2 regions of the Micromonospora sp. NPDC049257 genome follow, and region 1 is predicted to be linked to the other one. Evidence: riboswitches for the same ligand, from Rfam matches in the RefSeq annotation. Region 1 holds a riboswitch; the other holds the start of a gene.
The links. A riboswitch is a leader RNA that binds a small molecule or an ion and turns the genes downstream of it on or off. The one in region 1 is predicted to bind cyclic di-AMP.
Positions count from the first base shown of each region.

Region 2: it holds a riboswitch for cyclic di-AMP, as region 1 does, so the genes downstream of both, AB0K25_RS17520 (C39 family peptidase) here and AB0K25_RS06200 (hypothetical protein) in region 1, are expected to answer to the same signal.

Region 1 is NZ_JBFAQU010000002.1:505,680-510,489, reverse strand. Features, by position in the region: gene AB0K25_RS06215 (hypothetical protein) at 309-455, opposite strand; gene AB0K25_RS06210 (STAS domain-containing protein) at 789-1,151, shown strand; gene AB0K25_RS06205 (SRPBCC family protein) at 1,250-1,717, shown strand; gene AB0K25_RS06200 (hypothetical protein) at 1,848-2,909, opposite strand; cyclic di-AMP (ydaO/yuaA leader) riboswitch at 2,913-3,044, opposite strand; gene AB0K25_RS06195 (cation diffusion facilitator family transporter) at 3,277-4,191, opposite strand; gene AB0K25_RS06190 (AAA family ATPase) at 4,386-4,810, opposite strand, start outside.
Region 2 is NZ_JBFAQU010000010.1:193,992-198,801, reverse strand. Features, by position in the region: gene AB0K25_RS17530 (hypothetical protein) at 1-330, shown strand, start outside; gene AB0K25_RS17525 (hypothetical protein) at 457-1,218, shown strand; cyclic di-AMP (ydaO/yuaA leader) riboswitch at 1,587-1,731, shown strand; gene AB0K25_RS17520 (C39 family peptidase) at 2,004-2,855, shown strand; gene AB0K25_RS17515 (CDP-glycerol glycerophosphotransferase family protein) at 3,086-4,780, opposite strand; gene AB0K25_RS17510 (bifunctional cytidylyltransferase/SDR family oxidoreductase) at 4,805-4,810, opposite strand, start outside.

The sequences.
Region 1 (4,810 bases):
GATTACCTCCTCGAATGCCGAAGTCTGCGGCCACTTCGGACTTCGACGTCTCTGCGGCTCGTGACGGTACTCGCCCGCCCGGTCGTCCGCCCGTCCTCCCAGCAGTGCCCCACCCGACCGGGTCGCAAACCCGACGCGGACGGAGCGTGACCCCGGCCGGTGGAAATCATCCCCGCCTGGTCGACCCGGCCCGACCGTGTCCTGGTCGACCCGGCCCGACCGTGACCTCGGACCGGTGGACGGGACTCGGCCTGTCCCGGCCGTGACGTCGGCCCGGTGACCGCGGTCACCGGGCCGACGTCACGGGGCTAGCGGACCAGGACCACCGACGTCGCGCGGGCGAAATCGTCGCCGTCGTCGTCATCGTCGTCGTCCCCGCCACCGCCGAAGCCGCAGGCGAGCACGAGAGCGAGCAGTGCGCCGACGCCGGCCAGGCCGAGCAGTCTCTTGAGCATCGATCCGTCTCCTCGATCGTGGTGACCCATCTCTCGCCCAGGCTAGGCACCGGGCACAACCAGCGCCGGGAGGCCGGACGGGGCTCGCCCGACCCTCCGCATCCGGCTCGGAGTGGACCCGGACCGCTACTCTGGGACGGTTGGAACGGCCCAGCTGAGCCGTTCGTCGGAGAGAACAGGACCAGCAACGGTGCGGGAAAGGACGGCCCGGTCCGTCCGGATCCGCGAATTGCTCATCCCGAGGGGTGGCGACCGAGGCCGTCGGAGGAATACTCTCGGTCGCGGCCCGCGTACTGATGAGGCGCCCGGGGACGGGCGAGTGGAGGTGCTCGCGTGAGCCTGTCGATCGTGAAGTCGGTCCTGCCGGCCGGTGTCATCGAGATCGCCCCTCGTGGCGAGATCGACGTCGACACCGCCTACGAGGTACGTGAGGCGATCGCCGAGGTGCTGGCCAAGGGCCGGCCCGCCCGGATCGAGCTCAACATGCGACTGGTCACCTTCATCGACTCCGTCGGGATCAGCGCGATGGTCGCCGGGTTCCAGACCGCCGAGGTCAGTGGGGTCAAGTTGATCGTCACCGAACCGAGCCGGTTCGTGCACCGGCAGCTCTGGGTCACCGGTCTGCTCGGTCTCTTCGGCGCTCCGGAGCCATACTTCGCCGGTGCCGCCACCCCCGAGGTGCTGCCGGGCGCCTGACCGCACCACCGGCCCCGCCTGAGCCCGCTGGCCTGGGACGTTGCCAGTCCGTCCCGGGTGCGGCACGATCGTGCGACCGACGACGGTCAGGAGGCCCGGTGGTCCGGCGGGAGAGCTTCAGCTACACGGTGCAGGCGCGCTGCGCACAGGCGGACGCGGTGGCCTTGCTGAGCGACCTGTCCCGGCAGGAGGAACTGCATCCCCTGATCGTCCGGGTGCGGCGGTTGCCCGCCCGGCCGGGCGCCCTGGCCAGCTATGCGATCACCGATCGGCTGGAGTTGGGGCCGCTGCGGTTTCCCGTCACCTATCAGGCGGATGTCCTGCAGGTCGGCGACGACGAGATCGTGACGGTGGCCCGACAGCAGCCGGGCACCACGGTCCGCAACCACACCCGGCTGCGGACGGAGGGTGACCTGCTGCGGATCGACGTGGAGATCACCCTCGCCGCGCCGGCACCGTTGTTCGGGTACGCCTTCCGGCAGGCCCGCGCCGCTCACCTCGGGCTGGCCAGCCGGCTCGGCGCGGTGCTGGACGGCCGGGCCGGCGACCCGTCTGCCGCCGGCTGACCTGGGGCCGACCTGCGACACCGGGCCCGACCCTGCGGTCGGGCGGTGTTCCGGTGGCCCGTCGGGCGGTCTTCCGGTTGGCTGTCGGCGGTGTTCCGGTGGCCCGTCGTGGACGGGCCACCGGGCCAGCTCAGTACATCGACAGGTGCACGTGGTTGGTGTGGTCGCTGGACGGGTCGCCGTTGCCCCCGCTGTACGCCTTCCAGCCGCTGCTCGGCAGCCAGATCCGCTTGAACCAGATCACGTAGAGCACGCCGAGCCGGTCGGCGTTACGGATGAAGTAGGCGGCGAGGTTGTTGCCGTACGTCCGGTCGCCGCCGCTGGCCACCCCGCCGAAGCCGTTCTTCTGCGCGGCGAAGTCGCACGCGCGGCCCTTGGGGTGTTCACCGGAACCACTGGGACGGTGGCAGGAGACGTACCGGGTGAAACCGGCCGCCTTGGCCTGCTGGAGGGCGTTGAGGGTACGCGGGGTGATGCAGCCGTTGGCCGGGGTCGGGTCGTTGACGCTGCACGACTCGGACGGCCAGGAACCGTCGGAGTTACGGGGCGCCCCCTTGGCGTTGCTGCTGGACGTGCCCTCCGAACTGCCGGAGTCGTTGGAGGAGGTGGGGGCCGGCTTGTCGGCGGCGGCCACGGCCAGCGCGCGTTCGGCCTGATCCTTCCGCTTGCCCATGGTGGCGACCTGCTTGCGCTGCTCGGTGATCTCCCGACTGACGGCGGCCCGGGTCCGGGCGGCCTGGTCCCGGGTCTCGATCATCTTGCGCAGTTCCTGGTCCTCCCGGGCCGCGACCGTCTCCAACGCCGACGCGCGGTCCATGAAGCCACCGGGGCTGTTGCTGTTGAGCAGGGCGGACATCGGCCCGAGGCGGCCGGTGCGGTAGGCCGCTCCGGCGATCTCGCCGACCTTGCCGGTCTGCGTGACCAGCTGGGCCTCGATGGCCTTGAGCTGGCCGTCCAACTCCTGCTGACGTCGGGTGGAGCGCTCGAGGGCGGTCTTCGCGTCGAGCCACCCCTTGCTGGCCGCGTCGAGCTGGTCGCGTAGGGCCGGGGTGCCGCCCTCCTCGTCGTCGCCGGGGGCGGCGAGGCGGGTGGTGGGCGCGGCGACGGCCGGGCTGAACGGCGCGGACGACACGCCCAGGGCGAGCGCCGTGACGACTGCGGCCAGTAGTCGCGTGGTGGTGCGTACGTGCATGTGATGTCCTTCCGTCAGCCGCCGACCGGGTTAGCTGACGGGTTCGGGACGGAAGATCCCTACCGCTGACGCGGATGCACCCCAGGAACGTGGTTCCCCGGTTCGCCCTGGTGGGCGATTAGGCGGCGGCCACTGCCGGCGCCGGTGGGCGCCGCCTGGCGGTGGCCGGAGCCGAGCCTACCGGTACGCGTGGGACAGCTGCCTACCTCGTGACTGAGGGTACGAGAGTGAATACTGCCAAAAGGTGTGAACGGCGCAAATTGCCGTTGATCTACAGCGCGATTCCCGGAGAGTGGGCCCGACCACCGGGCACGAGACGGCGGCCGGGTCGCAGGGCGGCGGCCCGGCCGCAGGGCGGCAGTCGGGGTCACCAGTGGGTCGGGCCGCATGCTCCGGGGGTCGCTCGGGGCTCGATCTGAAGAGTGGCGTGCTCGATGTGGAAGTCCTCCCGCAGGGCACCACGGGCGGCGGCGAGCACGGTGCCGGCCTCGGCGTCGCCGGCCAGGGTGAGGTGGGCCGAGGCGACGTCCATGCCGGAGGTGAGCGTCCAGACGTGCAGGTCGTGCACCTCGGCGACGCCGGGCACGGCGGTCAACCGGTCGTGTACGGCGGTCACCGGGAGATGCTCCGGGGCGGCCTGCACCAGGATGCGCACCGCCGCCCGCCCGAGCCGCCAGGTGCGGGGCAGGATGAACACGCCGATCGCCACGGCGACCACCGGGTCGGCCCACCACCAGCCGGTGCCGGCGATCAGCAGCGCCGCCGCGATCACGCCGAGGGAGCCGAGCAGGTCGCCGACCACCTCCAGGTACGCCCCGCGCAGGTTGATGCTCTCCTTGGCCCCCTCGCGCAGCAGGCCGAACGCGACGAGGTTGGCGAGCAGGCCGAGCACCGCCACCACCAGCATCGGGCCGGCCAGCACCTCGGGTGGCTCGCCGAAGCGGCGGACCGCCTCGATCAGCACGTAGATCGCCACCCCGCTGAGCAGGACGGCGTTGGCCAGCGCGGCGAGCACCTCCAGCCGGTAGAGGCCGAAGGTGCGCTGCGGGTCCTGCGTGGCCCGCCGGGTGGCGGTGATCGCCGCCAGGGCCATCCCGATGCCGAGGACGTCGGTGAACATGTGGCCGGCGTCGGAGAGCAGGGCCAGTGAGCCGGTGCCGAACGCGGCCACCGCCTCGACCACCATGAACACGGCGAGCAGTCCGAAAGCCGCCCAGAGCCGACCGCGGTGCCGGTGTGCGGCGTTACTGACCGTCGCACTGTGGTCATGACCTGCGCCCACGTCCACACCTTCCGTCGCCGCTGCGGACCCGATCCAATCTATGCTCACATCGCTATGTATGCAAGTGACAGCCGGGCCTTCGGCCAGGAGCGACAGCAGGGGCCGTCGACCCAGCACGACAGCGGGGTCGCCGACGACCCAGAAGCGTTCGGTGTGGCCCTCGACCAGGGGCCGGGCCGATCGGGGCCGGTGGCTCAGCCGGTGGGGTCGATGGTGGTGAGGCGCTGGGTGGCCCGGGACAACGCGACGTAGAGCGTCCGTACCCCCGAGCCCGGATCGGCCCGGATCTCCCCGGGGCAGACCAGCACCACCCCGTCGTACTCCATGCCCTTGGCCTGGAGACTCGTCACCACCTGAAGCCGCGCCCCGCCCCGGTCGCCCAACCAGCCGGCGACCTCGTCGCGGCGCGGCACCGGCGTGATCACGCCGACCGTCCCGGCCACCTCGGCCAGCACCGCGTCCACCGCGTCCACCGTCGCCGGGGCCAGCTCCGCCGCCGGCACGTGCAGCGCCACCGGCTCCACCCCGGTGGACCGCACCGCACTCGGCAACTCCAGGTCGGGATAGAGCCGGCGGATCTCCGCCGCCGCCACCGCGAAGATCTCCGCCGAGTTGCGGT
Region 2 (4,810 bases), on a different contig from region 1:
CCGGCGTCGTTCGACCCGGGGCCGGCGGCAGCCGCCCTGCCGGTCGACGCGTCGCTGTCCTTGCACGCGGCCGGAGCCCCGGCCACCCCGACCGGCATCCGCAGCGGTGGGCAGGAGGCCGACCCGGCCGGCGTCGCCGCAGATCGGGCCGTCGCCGTGGTGCTCGCCGTGCCGGCAGCGGACCGGGCCGCCGTGGTGCTGGCCGTGCCGACGGCAGACCGGGTCGACGCCGTCGTGCCGGCCGGCGTCGCACGGAGCGCCCCGCCCCCGGCGCTGCCGGCCGGTCGAACACCCGTCGCCACCGCCCCCCGGGCACCCCCGGCGGGCTGACCGCCCACGCGGGGGCCGACCCACCCGCGACCGCCTCCGCCACGCACCACACCCGCACCGTCCGGCCGGATGTTCCCGCCGCCGGTACGGCCTCCTCTTCCGCATCCCGCCTGCGAGGTGTCGACCGTGAACACCGTGCTCTCCCAGTTCCTGATCGAGGTCCCGACCGCCACCGTGATCTGGTCCGCGCTGCTCGTCCTGGCGCTGACCGGGATCACCATCCTGGTGGCCCGGCCCGAGCGGGACCAACCGGCCGCCGCAGCCACTGCCGCCGCGCCGGCATCCGACGCCCCACCCCCCGTCGCCGACCTGCGTCGCTACGCGGAGGAGGTGGCCGTCGCCGCCTCCGGAGCCGCCCGGAGGGCCCGCCACCACCGCGTGGCCTGGCTGGCGGCCCACGACGCCCTGGAACGGGCCTGGCAGGCGTACGACGAGGCGGAGACGCTGGCCCGCCGGTTCACCGGTGCCCGGGCGCTGCCCAGCCCGCGTACTCCCCGCACGCCCGCCGAGTACGCCGGTCGGGAGCGGTGGCTGCACCAGGAGGCCGTGGCGGCGCACTGGCGGGGAGAGTTGTCGGTGGAGCGGCTGCGGGACGTCTTCGCGCACCGCGACGGTTGGGACCCGCGTCGGCACCCGGTCGAGCACGAGGTGATGCTGGCCCGCGCGGTCCGCGAGGACCGGCGTACGGCGTACCGGGCTGCGGTCGGGCGGGAACGGGCGGCGTGGCGGAACGCCGAACTGGCCGCCGAGGCGGCCCGGTCGCTGGCTGCCGAGGCACACGCGGCGGCGCAACGGTGGCGGCCGACCCGGGTCCCACTGCCCCGTCCGGCGACGTCCGCCACCCGCCCGGCCCCCGCCACCCGCTGGCGTCCGGCCCGGGTCGGCTGACCCGGCCGTCAGGTCGGCCGGCCGCTGGTTGGCGAAGCCGGACCGGTCGGCGGGTCGGCGGGTCGGCGGGACTGAATTGTTATCTGCGGGTTGTGGGTGCCGTCACTGCGGGTGGAAACCGGACACCTGGTCACAGTCGGTCACATCGACTGCGACGATCATCGGTGGTCGGTGCCCCGCCGTCCGGGTTTTCGCCTGGACGGGCCCGGGCGCTCCGACCGTCCCACGCGTGGCGGGTCAGTGCCCGAGTGCCCCGAAACTGACTCGTCCAGCCCATGTTTGTGCAGCTCAACGGGCTTGGCGAGGGGGGAAACCGGCCAGTAGTGTCGCTGCGGTCCGGTGCGGTTTCCGATCGCAAGAGGCGACGCCGTGCCGACCCGCTCAATCGTGCCAGTCACGAACCGGGGACCCACACGCACCACCTGGGGTGAATCTCCGGGCCACGGCCCGGGGTAGGGCGATCTTCCCGCCCGAATCCGTCAGCTAACCCGGTCGGCGGCAAAGGAAGGAGTTCCCTCCTCGTGCAGCATGACCCCACCCCCTCGGTAGTTCCTCCACCTCGGTGCCGGGGCACCGCCGGACCGTCGCGCCCGACGCGCTGACCCGGCTCTGTGCCCCGCCGCCCGGCCCCTGCCGGGCGAGCCGCCGATCCGCCCGGCCCCCCGTCGGGCGGTCCCTGCCGAACGAGCGGCGCAACACCCGATCCGCGCGTGGCGTGTCCGCCGCGTGCCGATGGGTTGTGCCCGCCGCCTCGCCCCGTGGAGGAACACCCTGTGAAGCACCACATGAAACGACAGCTCCGCCTACTGGGCACCCGACGCCCGTACCGGATGGTCGTCGGCTCGGCGGCGGTCCTCGTCCTGGCCGCCGGTGGCACCGCCCTGGCCGCCGGGGTCGACGACGCCCCGACCGGCCAGCAGCGCGCCACCGCCGTGGCCGAGACCGCCCCCCGCCTCGACGACGTCGCCAGCCGCGCCCAGGCCCGGGTCGCCGTCCCCGCCCCGACCAGCCCGTCGGCCACCCCCTCGGCCAGCCCGTCGGCGAGCGACGCCCCGTCGCCGCGCGTCACCCGGGCGAAGGCCAGGGCCACCGCCGACCCGGACCTGACCCGCAAGGCGGCCCCGAAGCCGCCGTCGTCGAAGGTCCTGCGCTACGACTACCAGGCCCAGACCACCTACTACTACTGCGGCCCGGCGGCGGTCCGCAACGCGCTCAGCGCGGCCGGCATCGAGCGCGGCCAGGACGACCTCGCCGCCCTGTTGGGCACCACCGAGATGGGCACCAACTCGGCCGAGGACACCACCCGGGTGCTCAACGCCGTGGTCAAGGGTGACCCGTACCGGACCAGGATGTTCGCCGGCACGCCGAGCGACGCGCAGATCGACCGGCTGCGGGCCGACGTGGTCGCGGCGGTCGCCGACAAGCGGGCCGTGGTCGCGAACGTGGCCGGGGACGCCACCGACCTCGACGGCGGCTGGCACTCCTTCCCCGGCGGCCACTACATCGCCGCCGTGGGCTACCGGGACAACGGTCGTACCGTGCGGATCGCCGACTCGGCCGACCCGTCGCTGCCGGCCTACTGGGTCAGCGTGACCACCCTGGCGAACTGGATCGCCACCCGGGGCTACTCCGCCTGACCGAGCCACCCCACCCGCCCCGGCCGCCCGACCACGGGTGGCCGGGGCGGTTCGCTGTCCCCGGGTCGACCCGGCCGGCCGGACGAAGATCGTGCTCGAACATGGTTGTAGTGGCCTCCTGCGACGAGGAGGCCACTACAACATGGATCGAGCACGATCTTGCCGACGGAGGCGGGCGCGAGCGGGTGCGGGTGCGGGCGCGAGCGGGTGTGGGCGGAGGCGGGTGCGGGTCAGGCGTGGGGGGAGAGGGGGGCGGCGGGGGCACGGGGGGTCGGCGGGGCCCAGCCCGGTTCCAGCTCGCGGCGGGCCGCGGCCAGGAAACCCTCGGCGTACGCGTCGGCGGGGAAGTCGCCCAGGTAACGGCGGCGGGTCTGCCAGCGGGCCGCCGCCAACGGGTCGGTGTCCAGCAGCCCGGTCAGCACCTCGTCCAGGTTGGCCATGTCCCGGCGCAGCACGTAACCGGAGCGGGCCAGCGGGAACCGGTCCAGGAACTCGTCGCCGTCGACGCCCAGGTCGGTCACCGCGTACGGCTTGCCGGAGTAGAGGTAGTCGGAGATGACCCCGGAGACGTCGGAGACCAGCGCGTCGGAGCGGTTGACGCACTCGGTCAGGCTCAGCTCGCGGCTGGCCGCCGCCCCCCACAGGTGCTGCCGGCCGGTGCGGGTCCGGTCGGCGGCGAGCAGTTCGGTGAGCCGGGCCAACTGCCGGGCCGAAGCCGGATTCTGCCCGGTGTACGGGTGGGCGCGCAGGATCACCGTGGCCCCCCGGTCGAGCAGCCGGCGCAGCAGCGGCTCGGCCACCGGCAGCGAGCAGTAGTTGGCGTCGGCGTGGTGGCCGGTCCAGGTGGGGGTGTAGAGCACGGTCGGGGCGGTCAGCGGGCGGGCCTCCCGGCGTACCTCGATGGCTTCGACCTGCGGGCGGCCGACCACGACGAACTTCTCGGCGGGGATCTCCACCCCGGCCCGCGCGTACCGCTCGATCGCCGCCGGACCGGCCACGAAGATCTTGTCGAAGATGGCCGAGACCGGGTTGGCGCTGGGGGCCTTGTCGCTGTCGCCGTGGTGCAGCTGCACGTGGGTGAGCTGGGTGAACCGGATGCAGTGACTGTTCTTCGCCCCGTGGTTGACATAGAACGCCACCCGCAGGCTGGGCACCAGCGCCTCGTCCATCGCCTTGAGGGTGGGGCAGTAGACCACCGGGGCGCTCGTCGCGGCGGCGATCGTGGGCAGGAACTCCGGCTCCCGCAGCAGCACCAGGAACGGCCGGCCGAGCCGCTCCAGGTAGGGCAGCCACATGGTGACCTGGTATTCCGAGCCGGGTGGGGCGGAGAAGTAGAGCAGGAACTCCGGCTGGTGCGCGCGCAGCGCCCGGGTCACCGGGCCGCCCCCGCCCGACGGCCGGAACCGCCGCCGGGCCAGGTCCAGGCCGACCGCACCGCAGCCGGCTGCGACCACCAGCACGACGACCAGCGCCAGCACGGCAGGCAGGGCGAACGCGGCGGCCACCGCCACCACGGCGAGCAGCCCCAGCAGTACGCCGCCGAGCCGGGCGGCGACCAGCGGGGTCCACGCCCGCACCGGCAGGTTCGCCGCCCGGATCTCCAGGTTGCCGGCATCGCGCAGCGGTCCCACCAGCAGCACCAGGCCCAGCAGCAGCAGCGCGGTGAGCGCCAGCACCGGGTCGAACCCGTCGTCGAGCCGGCGGGCGTAGCCGACCAGGATGCCGGCGGCCAGCAGCACCGTCTCGGCGACGATGTCGGCGTCGGGGCGGACCCGACGTTCGTAGCCGGCGGCGGCCAGCGCGGCCACCGCCAGGGCCAGGCCCCAACCGGTGGCCCCGGTGAACGCCACCACCAGGAAGGCGACCACGGCCAGGCCGGTGGTCAGGCACCGTGCGATCAGTTTCCTGACCAGCTCACCACGCATGTCGTACCGTCTCCGGGGGTCGGGTCAGCC